Regions from separate parts of the Sphingomonas longa genome, predicted to be linked through region 1. Evidence: predicted binding sites of a transcription regulator. Region 1 holds the regulator's gene; the other holds the start of a gene.

Region 1 (5,073 bases):
GTCCGGCGGCCGCACCCGCCTGTCGACGCTGACCGCGGGCGTGTTCCTGCTGTTCCTGCTCGCGGTGCTCGGTCCGTTCGTCGGCCGCATCCCGATGCCGGCGCTCGTTGCCGTAATGGTCATGGTGTCGATCGGCACGTTCAGCTGGAACTCGATCCCCAATTTGCGCCGCCACCCGCCGACATCCTCGGTCGTCATGCTCGTCACGGTCGCGGTCGTCGTCCTCACCCGCGATCTCGCGCAGGGCGTGCTGGCGGGCGTGCTGCTGTCCGGCATCTTCTTCGCGAATAAGGTCCGTCGCATGTTCGCGGTCGAGCGGACGGAAGACGGCACCGTCGCCACCTACATCGTCACCGGCCAGATCTTCTTCGCCTCGGTCGACCGCTTCACCCGCGCCTTCCGGATGCCGGAGCCCGCCGCCCACGTCCTGATCGACGTCACCGCCGCACATTTCTGGGATATCTCCGCCGTGGGTGCGCTCGACAAGGCGGTCGCGCGCCTGCGCCGCGACGGTGCGGAGGTGACGGTGATCGGTTATAACCGCGCCAGCGCCGATCTCGTCGATCGCTTCGCGCTTTACGACAAAACCGGCGTGGAGATGGGCGTCACCCCGCACTGACGCTGTTCCACGCGCAACCGGCGTGGCAAGGCACGCGCATGACGCTCGTACCAGTCGCCGAAGCCCAGTCCCGCCTGTTCGCGCTCAAACCGCCGGTCGCGACGGAGGACGTGCCGCTCCCGCACGCCGCGGGCCGATGGGCCGCCGCCGACATTCTCGCCGCGCGGACGCAGCCCGTGGCGGACCTTTCGGCGATGGACGGCTACGCGATCCGCTTCGCCGACCTGCCCGGCCCCTGGACGGTGATCGGCGAAAGCGCCGCGGGCCGCCCCTTCGATGGGACAGTCGACGCTTATCAGGCCACGCGCATCTTCACCGGTGCCGCGATGCCCGCCGGTGCCGACACAGTGCTGATCCAGGAAGAGGCCGGCCGCGACGGCGACCGCCTGACGCTGGCCGGTGAAGGCCCCGGTCACCTCGGCCGCAACACCCGCGCGCGCGGACTCGACTTCCACACCGGCACCCGCCTGATCGCGACCGGCGACCGCCTGACTCCGGCGCGTATCGCCGTCGCTGCCACTGGCGGCCTCGCCACCCTGCCCGTGCGCCGACGCATTCGCGTCGCGATCGCCGCGACGGGCGACGAACTCGTCCCTGCCGGAACGATGCCGCTCGGATCGCAACTGCCCGAATCGAACGGCGTCATGCTCGCGGCGATGATCGCGGACCTGCCCGTCGACATCGTCGATCTCGGCATCCTGCCCGACCGGCTCGACGCCTTGCGGGACGCCTTCGCTGCGGTCGAGGCCGACCTGCTCGTGACCACCGGTGGCGCGTCGGTCGGCGACCACGATCTCGTCCGCCCCGCGCTGGAGGCGGCGGGCGGTACGATCGACTTCTGGCGGATCGCGCTACGGCCTGGCAAGCCGATGATGGCCGGCCGCCTTGGCGATGCGGCGGTGCTCGGCCTGCCCGGCAATCCGGTGTCCGCCTTCGTCACCGCGACGTTGTTCGTCCGCCCGCTGATCGCGCATCTCGCCGGCGCACGCGATCCGCTGCCGCAGACTGGCACGGTGTTGCTGGGCGAGGACCTGCCCGCGAACGGCCCGCGCACCGACTATCTGCGGGCGGAAATTCGCGAAGGCCGTGCCTATGCCTCTACGATTCAGGACAGTTCGATGCTGCTGACGCTCGCGCGCTCGACCTGCCTCATCGTCCGGCCGACCGATGCGCCGCCCGCAAAGGCCGGCGACTCGGCGGAAATCTTGGGGATCGCTTGACGACAAGTTTTGCGTTCCATATAGGTTCCTCGTCTGTTCTGAAGGACAGCCGGGTTCCGACGGAGGGAAACGCGATGCTCACGCGCAAGCAGCACGAGCTGGTCTGCTTCATCAACGATCGCCTCGCCGAGACGGGGGTGTCTCCCTCGTTCGAGGAGATGAAGGATGCACTCGACCTGAAGTCCAAGTCGGGCGTTCACCGCCTGATCTCCGCGCTGGAGGAACGCCAGTTCATCCGCCGCCTCCCCAACCGCGCCCGCGCGCTGGAGGTGTTGCGCATGCCCGAGCGTGCCGACGCCAAGAAGGCACCGAAGACGAAGGCTCCGACGCCTCCACTTCCTCCACTTCGCCAGCCTGCGAACGACGTGGTCGAGATCCCGTTGCACGGACGCATCGCTGCCGGTGTCCCGATCGAGGCGTTCGAAGGCTCCTCGATGCTCGCCGTTCCCGCCGCCTTGCTCGGCGCGGGCGAGCATTACGCGCTCGAAGTCGCCGGTGACTCGATGGTCGAGGCGGGTATTCTCGACGGCGACTATGCTCTCGTCCGCCGCACCGAAACCGCCCGCGACGGCGAAATCGTCGTGGCGCTGATCGAGGACGCCGAAGCGACGCTGAAGTATTTCCGCCGCGAAGGCGCGATGGTCCGCCTGGACCCCGCCAACCGCGCCTACGATCCGCAGCGCTACAGTCCGCAGCAGGTTCGCATCCAGGGCAAGCTGTCCGGCATCCTTCGCCGCTACGACTGAAGCGGCGGGCGCTGTCCTACAGAGGGGAGCTGCGTTATAGCGGAAGAGTGAGCCTTCTGCGCCATTCTGCTCCCCTCCCCTCCCCTCGGGGAGGGGCTGGGGGAGGGCCTCGCCGCAAGCGCGTCATTCAAGATATCGGACGGCCCAAAACACCGCATTGGACTAACCTTAGCCTAACCTTCCAGCGGTCCGATCCCGCAAGGCACTGAAAACGTTCAACGTCGGAAACGACGGAACCCCGCCCCCGAATCCTCTCGCCCAGCCGCCAAAACCCACGGATGCTCATCCCCGGCCCGCCGTACCGTCGCCGTCCACCCCCCGCTCAGCCCGACGGCAACGCCCCCGGTCCGCGCCAGCACATCCCGTTCCAGCCGCAACCACCGCGGCCGACACCCGACCGGCAAGCGCCGCTCGCTCACCACCACATCCGCCCCGACGCACGCCGCGATCAGCGCCCTTACCGGCACCAGATATGCACTCCGCGTCATCACCACCCGCCGCCCGGCAACATCGACCGCACACAGGTCGGCACTGCACGCCGCCCCCGGCAAACCGTCCAGCGTCATCGGCGCACCCTTCACACCGCCATTCTCGCTCAGCACGTTCTGCATATACTCGCCGGCCCGCTCCCTCAGCAGCGCCATCGCCCCATATTCGGTCCGCACCGCCGCATGCCGCCCGTCCCCGCTCACCAGCAGATCGGGCGCCGGCGTCATCGCCGCCCACAAGGAACCGACGGCCAGCGGGGCCAAACCCCAGCGCCGCCACTCCGTCCGCCACAGCGCAAGCCACAGGCCACCGACAACGATCAGCGCATACGCCGCGTCCGGCATGACCGGCCACGCCCGCACCGCCCCCGGCGCCGACGCCACGATCCGCGCCAGCCACAGCAGCGCCCACAAAGCCCGCTCCACCAGCCACCACACCGGCGCACCCAGCCCCGCCACGTCCAGCAGCAACGCCAGGAGCTCCAACGGCATGACCACGAACGTCGTCCACGGGATGGCGACCATATTGGCCAACGCCCCGTACAATCCGGCACGATGGAAGTGATACACCGCGATCGGCATCAACGCGGCCTCGACGACGACGCCCGTCATCAGGAGCAACACCGCACCCCGGCCCCATCGCCGCAGCAGGCCTTTCTCCCGCACCTCGGCAAAGCCACGCATCCACGGATGGTCGTGCAGCGCCACGATTGCGGTGATGGCGGCAAACGACAATTGGAAGCTCGCCCCGGCCAGCGACTCGGGCCACGCGATCAGCACCACGATCGCCCCCGCCGCCACCAGCCGCAGCGTCATCGCTTCCCGCCCGAGCGCCAGCGCCGCCAGCACCAGCAGCGCGGCCACGCACGACCGGATCGTCGGCACCTCCGACCCCGTCAACAGCGTGTACCCGACCGCCGCCCCGGCCCCCACCGCAGCGGCGACGAGCGGCAGCCGCACCCGCAACGCCAGCGCCGGCCAAAGTGCCAGCAGCCGCATCACGATCAGCATCGTCGCACCCACGACAGCAGTGATGTGCAACCCGCTCACCGACAGCAAATGCGCGAGCCCCGCCGCGCGCATAGCCTCGGCATCCTCCTCCGCAATCGACCCGACATCGCCGGTCGCCAGCGCCGCCGCCACACCGCCCGCACTCCCCGCCACCCGCTCGGTGATATGCCGCGTCAGCGTCGCCCGCAGCCCCAGCTCGGCATCACCCGGCGTCACGATCCGCACCGGTGCAAAGCCCCGCCCCGTCGCCCCAACCCCGGCGAACCACGCCGCGCGGGCATAGCTGTACGCCCCCGGCACCGCCGCATCCGGCGGCGGCAGCAGCCTCGCCCGCAACCGGATAACCGCCCGCCGCGTCAGGCCCGCCGGCACATCCGCTTCAGCAAGATTGACCCGCAACCGCCGCGGCAGCGCCGGCGCATCAATCGGCGCCAGCGTCAGCCGCACCAGTTCACGTGCCACCAGCGGCTCGGCCCGCTCGACGCGGGCGTCGAACGCCGCCACCGCCGGCCGCGCCAGCACCGGCGCCGCCACCCGCTCCGCCCGCCACCATATCAGCGCCAGCCCAACCGCCATCGCCAGCGCGCCGACCGCAACCGCCCTGCTCGCCCTACCGCCGCGACCCAATGCCGCCGCCAGGCACGCCGTCGCCGTCAGTGCCAGCAGCACCGCCGTCCACTCGCTTCGCCGAAGCAGTACGAACCACGCCGCCACCCCCGCCCCGAGCATCACGGGCAGCCACAACACCAGCTGGTCGCGCTCGGCCTCCAGCAATGTTTCCAGCCTATGTTGCACAGCCGCAATTTGTCGCCGCGCGGGGTGCGTGCTAGGGGCTGCGGCGGCTGAACTGGCCATTTGATCCACAGTCTGGGAGCACGCGCGCTTGAGCGCAACATCCGTTCCGGGCAGCACGCCCGAACCCACCTCCGTCGTCACGCGGTTCGCCCCTTCGCCGACCGGATTCCTGCATTTGGGCGGTGCGCGCACCG
Region 2 (5,073 bases), 180 kb from region 1:
GTGACGGCGACGATCAGCACGAACGCCAGCACTGCCGCGCCCGACACGGTGCCGACCACGCCCGTCAGCGCCTGCGCCAGCGTGATGTGGAACAGCTTCAAGGCCGCGACCATTGCCACCCACGCGAACAACGCGAGCACCTCCGCAACGAAGCCGCGCTTCAGGCCGAGCAAGGCGGACCCGACGACCGCAACGAGGACGACGATATCGAGGGAGGTCATGCGGCAGACTCAAAGCGTTCGTATCGCGCGAAGTCGAGACACGATTTGCTGGGCGTGCGCAAGGCCACCTCTGGCGGCGGTGTGCGTGCGACATCGCTCGGCGACGTAATCTGCACCTCGCTTTGGGGTTAGGGACGGAAGCCGTTGACCGTCGATCCAACGCCACAGTGCCCAGTGCGGATTGACGCTCCGGTCGGGAGCACAAGCGAAGTCGGGCAGGCCGTTGTCCCTGCGCGAAGAGCACACCTTATCGAGCTATTCCGGGGTCCGTCCACCGTCGAGCCGATCGGCAAGAGGCGCAAGTCACAGGGGTTTTCAGAGCGTCGCCCCCAAACACGTTCGGCGCGACGCGGAAAGACCGCAATGCCGACGCCGATCGTGAGGGTCGATCGTACTCTACCCACGCCCCAGCATGTGATCCACGAACTGCGCCAGCGTGCGGAAGCCGGACAGACGCAGCGGCCCGTCGTCCTTCGCCATCACCGAGGGCACCAGCGCCCGCTCGAACCCGAGCTTCGCGGCCTCCTTCAGGCGCAAGGGGCCGTGCGCGACGGGCCTGATCTCTCCGGACAACGCGACTTCGCCGAACGCCACTGCGTCGGCGGGCACCGGCCGTTCGCTCATCGCGGAAACGAGCGCGGCGGCGACCGCCATGTCGGCGGCGGGATCCTGCACGCGGTAGCCGCCGGCGATGTTCAGATACACTTCCGCCGACGAGAAGCTGAGCCCGCACCGCGCCTCCAGCACCGCGAGGATCATCGCCAGCCGTCCCGAATCCCAGCCGACCACCGCCCGCCGCGGCGTCGCGCCGCTGGCGAGGCGAACCGTCAGCGCCTGGATCTCGACCAGCACCGGCCGCGTTCCCTCCAGCGCTGGGAACACCGTCGCGCCCGTCATCCCCTCCTCGCGCTGGGTCAGGAACAGCGCGGACGGATTTGCGACCTCCGCAAGTCCCTCGGTCTGCATAGAGAATACGCCGATCTCGTCGGTGCCGCCGAAGCGGTTTTTAATCGCGCGCAGGATACGATACTGGTGCGACCGCTCCCCCTCGAAGGCGAGCACCGTGTCGACCATATGCTCCAGAACGCGCGGGCCGGCGATGCTGCCGTCCTTGGTTACGTGTCCGACCAGTACCAAAGCCGTGCCGCGCTCCTTGGCGAAGCGGATCAGTTCCTGCGCCGAAGCACGTACCTGACTGACGGTGCCGGGCGCGCCCTCGATCAGGTCGCTGTGCATCGTCTGGATCGAGTCGATCACCAGCAGGGTCGGCGGCGCCCCCTGCGACAGCGTCGTCAGGATGTCGCGCGTCGAGGTCGCGGCGGCGAGTTGCACCGGTGCGGAGCCGAGACCCAATCGGCGCGCGCGCAGCCGGACCTGATCCGCGGCTTCCTCGCCCGAAACATAGGCGACGCTATGTCCGGCGAGTGCCATCTTTGCCGCCGCCTGAAGCAACAGCGTCGATTTGCCGATGCCGGGATCGCCGCCGATCAACGTCGCCGATCCCTCGACGAAGCCGCCACCCAGCGCCCGGTCGAACTCGGCTACGCCGCTGGGCAGGCGCGCCGGAAGCGCGACATTGGCGTCGAGCGCGGTCAGCACGATTGACCGCCCGCCACCCTGAAGATTGTGCTTGGCGTGGAACGGCGTGACGACCGCCGGGGCTTCCTCGACCAGCGTGTTCCACTCGGCGCAGTCGGCGCACTGCCCCTGCCACCGGGACGCGACCGAGCCGCAGGCCTGACACACATAGCGTTTCTGGAGCTTCGCCATGCATCGTACATAGCGGAACGGGACGGGAACACAATCGCTCGCCGCCGACATCGACAGGGGCTGCGGATGGTCAATCGCCGCAACCCCCGCTATGGCCCCGCCACCATGCAGCCGAAGGACCTTCGCGTCGCGCTCTTCAGCGGCAATTACAATTACGTGCGCGATGGGGCTAACCAGGCGCTGAACCTGCTGGTGGGACATCTGCTGGCGCAGGGTGTCACGGTGCGCGTCTATTCGCCGACCGTACCGCAGCCCGCTTTTCCCGCCACCGGCGATCTGGTCGACGTGCCGGCGGTGCCGATCCCCGGCGGACGCGGCGAATACCGGATCGCGCGCGGTTTGCCTGCGAAGGTCCGCCGCGATCTGGAAGCGTTCGCCCCCAATGTCGTGCACGTCTCCGCCCCTGACATCCTCGGTCACCGCGCGATCAGTTGGGCGCGCGCCCACGGCATCACCACCGTCGCCTCGCTGCACACCCGATTCGAGACGTATCTGCGCTACTACCATTTATCGGCGCTGGAGCGGCCGTTGGAGCGGCTGCTCGCGCGTTTCTATGGGCGGGTCGATACCGTGCTGGTGCCCGGCGACAGCATGGCGCAGGTGCTGCGCGGCTGGGGCGTGACGACGCCGATCGGCATCTGGTCGCGCGGCGTCAATCACGACCGCTTTTCGCCAGCGCGCCGGGACATGGCGTGGCGTAGGTCGCTCGGCGTGGCCGACGACGAGCTCGCGGTGGGCTTCGTGGGGCGACTGGTGAAGGAAAAGGGGCTCGACGTCTTCGCCGACATCGCGCGCGCGTTGACCGAGCGCAACGTGCGCCACCGCGTGGTGGTGATCGGCGACGGCCCCGCGCGCGACTGGTTCGCAAAGGAAGTGCCGGACGCCGCCTTCGCCGGTTTCCAGCGCGGCGACGCGCTCGGCCGCGCGGTCGCCTCGCTCGATACCTTCTTCAACCCGTCCGTGACGGAGACGTTCGGCAACGTCACGCTGGAGGCGATGGCCGCGGCCGTGCCCGTGGTTGCGGCGCGCGCGACCGGAACGACCGATCTGGTCGAGGAAGGCATTACCGGCTTCCTCGTCTCGCCGCGCGATCCCGCCGCCTATGCCGACGCGATCGCCCGCATCGCCGGCGATCCCGCCCTTCGCCGATCGATGGGCGAAGCGGGGCATGCCAGGGCGGCGGGGTATCGCTGGGAGGCGATCAATCAGGCGGTGCTGGATACGTATCTGGAGCTGAAGGGGTAGCTTGAACGTCTGACCCATGTTCCCGCAGAAGCGGGAACCCGGTGGCCAAGCAGGACAACAGCCGGCTCCGCACCAATGGGCTCCCGCCTGCGCGGGAGCACGATGGCCGCTACTCCCCCGCCCGCCAATCGAAGGTCAGCGGCGCTTCGCGGAAGGCAAAGCGGTCCAGGTGGCTTGCGACCACCTCGCGCATGCGGGCGGTGTCCTCGCCCTCCGGCACGGTCAACAGGATGTCGAGCGTCTCCGGGTCGGCCCGCATCTCCAGCTTCGATCCGTTGGGGAAGTCGATCGTGCCCTCCTCCTCGGTGAAGGAGACGGTCATCTTGTGGCTCCAGTGCTTGGCAAGCTGCTGGAGATAGCGGCTGGCAGATGGCGTCGGCACGCGGGCGACCCAGATCGTCGGTGCGCCGCTCATTTCAGGCGCTCGATCTTCTGGGCGAGTTCGTCGATCAGACCGACCACCTCATGCAACGTCTCTTCCGACACGTCGCCGCGCTTCAACCGGCCGCGCACCGCCTGCCCCAGATTCCACATCGCACGACGGGCCTGTTCGCGATCGGTCCGCTCGCTCTGCTCCCCCATCGCAGTCAGACGCTGCATCAGCGCCGCAACCTCCTCCTCGCGTTCCGCCAGATGTACGCGCCCGTCGTCGGTGGCGGCGAAGCGCTTCTTGGTGCCCTCTGCCTGCTGCTCCCCGATCTGGCCCATCTCGTCCAGCAGCGTCAGCGTCGGATAGACCACGCCCGGGCTGGGAGCATAGGCACCGCCGGTCAGCGCCTCGATCCGGCGAATCAGGTCGTAACCGTGGCTCGGTTCGTCCGCGATCAGCTTCAACAGGATCAGGCGAAGCTCGCTGCCGTCGAACATGCGACGACCGCGTCCCGGTCGTCCTTCTTCCCGGTGCCCCGGCGTCCATTCGAACGAGAAGCTGCCACGAGGGCCGCGACCGCCGTGCATGGCGTGGTGCATCGCGCGCCGCATTCCGTCGCGCATCTCTCGATCGGGGCCGCAGCCCCGCTTGTTCATTCCAAACATCGTTGTTCCTTTTAACTCTACGATGCAGCCAAGATATATCTTCGATGCTCGATCACAAGATGCCTCAAGATATATTTTCAGCGCGTAGCGATCAGCCGATGGATGACGCCGCGATACGAAGCGCCTACATCGGCGGAATGGACCTGTTCGCCGGGATCGAGCCCCCCGCCCCCACCGATGCACCTGCCGCCGATGCCCCGCTCGCGGACCGGCTGCGGCCGCGCGCGCTGGACGAGGTCGTGGGTCAGGAGCATCTGACCGGCCCCGACGGCGCGATCGGGCGGATGGTCGCGGCGGGCAGGCTGTCGTCGATGATCCTTTGGGGTCCACCCGGTACCGGCAAGACGACGATCGCGCGGCTGCTCGCCGACGCGGTGGGGCTGCGGTTCGCCAGCATTTCCGCCGTGTTCTCGGGCGTCGCCGACCTCAAGCGCGTCTTCGCGGAGGCGAAGGATCATGCCCGCGCCGGCAAGCGCACCCTGTTGTTCGTGGACGAGATCCACCGGTTCAACCGCGCGCAGCAGGACGGCTTCCTGCCGTTCGTGGAGGACGGCACCGTCACGCTGGTCGGCGCGACGACGGAGAACCCGTCGTTCGAGCTCAACGCCGCGCTGCTCAGCCGTGCGCAGGTGCTGATCCTGCACCGGCTCGACCGCGTCGCGCTCGGCCAATTGCTGTCGCGGGGCGAGGAACTGGAGGGGCGCTCGCTGCCGCTCGACGATGCTGCGCGCGAGGCGTTGATCGCCAGTGCGGATGGCGACGGTCGCTTCCTGCTCAATCAGGCGGAGACGCTGTTCGCGAT

Evidence for each region. The regulator LexA, encoded in region 1, represses DNA repair genes until DNA is damaged. The targets are predictions, from matches to a motif close to GTTCCNCNCTTGTTCT.
Region 2: radA (DNA repair protein RadA) is a predicted target of LexA. The motif match lies at 2,006-2,021, and genes of this name have one in related genera.

The regions. Positions count from the first base shown of each region.
Region 1 is NZ_JAFEMC010000001.1:483,631-488,703, forward strand. Features, by position in the region: gene ILT43_RS02345 (SulP family inorganic anion transporter) at 1-619, shown strand, start outside; gene ILT43_RS02350 (molybdopterin molybdotransferase MoeA) at 658-1,839, shown strand; gene lexA (transcriptional repressor LexA) at 1,914-2,585, shown strand; gene ILT43_RS02360 (ComEC/Rec2 family competence protein) at 2,801-4,813, opposite strand; gene gltX (glutamate--tRNA ligase) at 4,968-5,073, shown strand, end outside.
Region 2 is NZ_JAFEMC010000001.1:306,333-311,405, forward strand. Features, by position in the region: gene ILT43_RS01475 (CvpA family protein) at 1-221, opposite strand, end outside; gene radA (DNA repair protein RadA) at 618-1,991, opposite strand; gene ILT43_RS01485 (glycosyltransferase family 4 protein) at 2,097-3,236, shown strand; gene ILT43_RS01490 (DUF2218 domain-containing protein) at 3,346-3,651, opposite strand; gene ILT43_RS01495 (PadR family transcriptional regulator) at 3,648-4,271, opposite strand; gene ILT43_RS01500 (replication-associated recombination protein A) at 4,409-5,073, shown strand, end outside.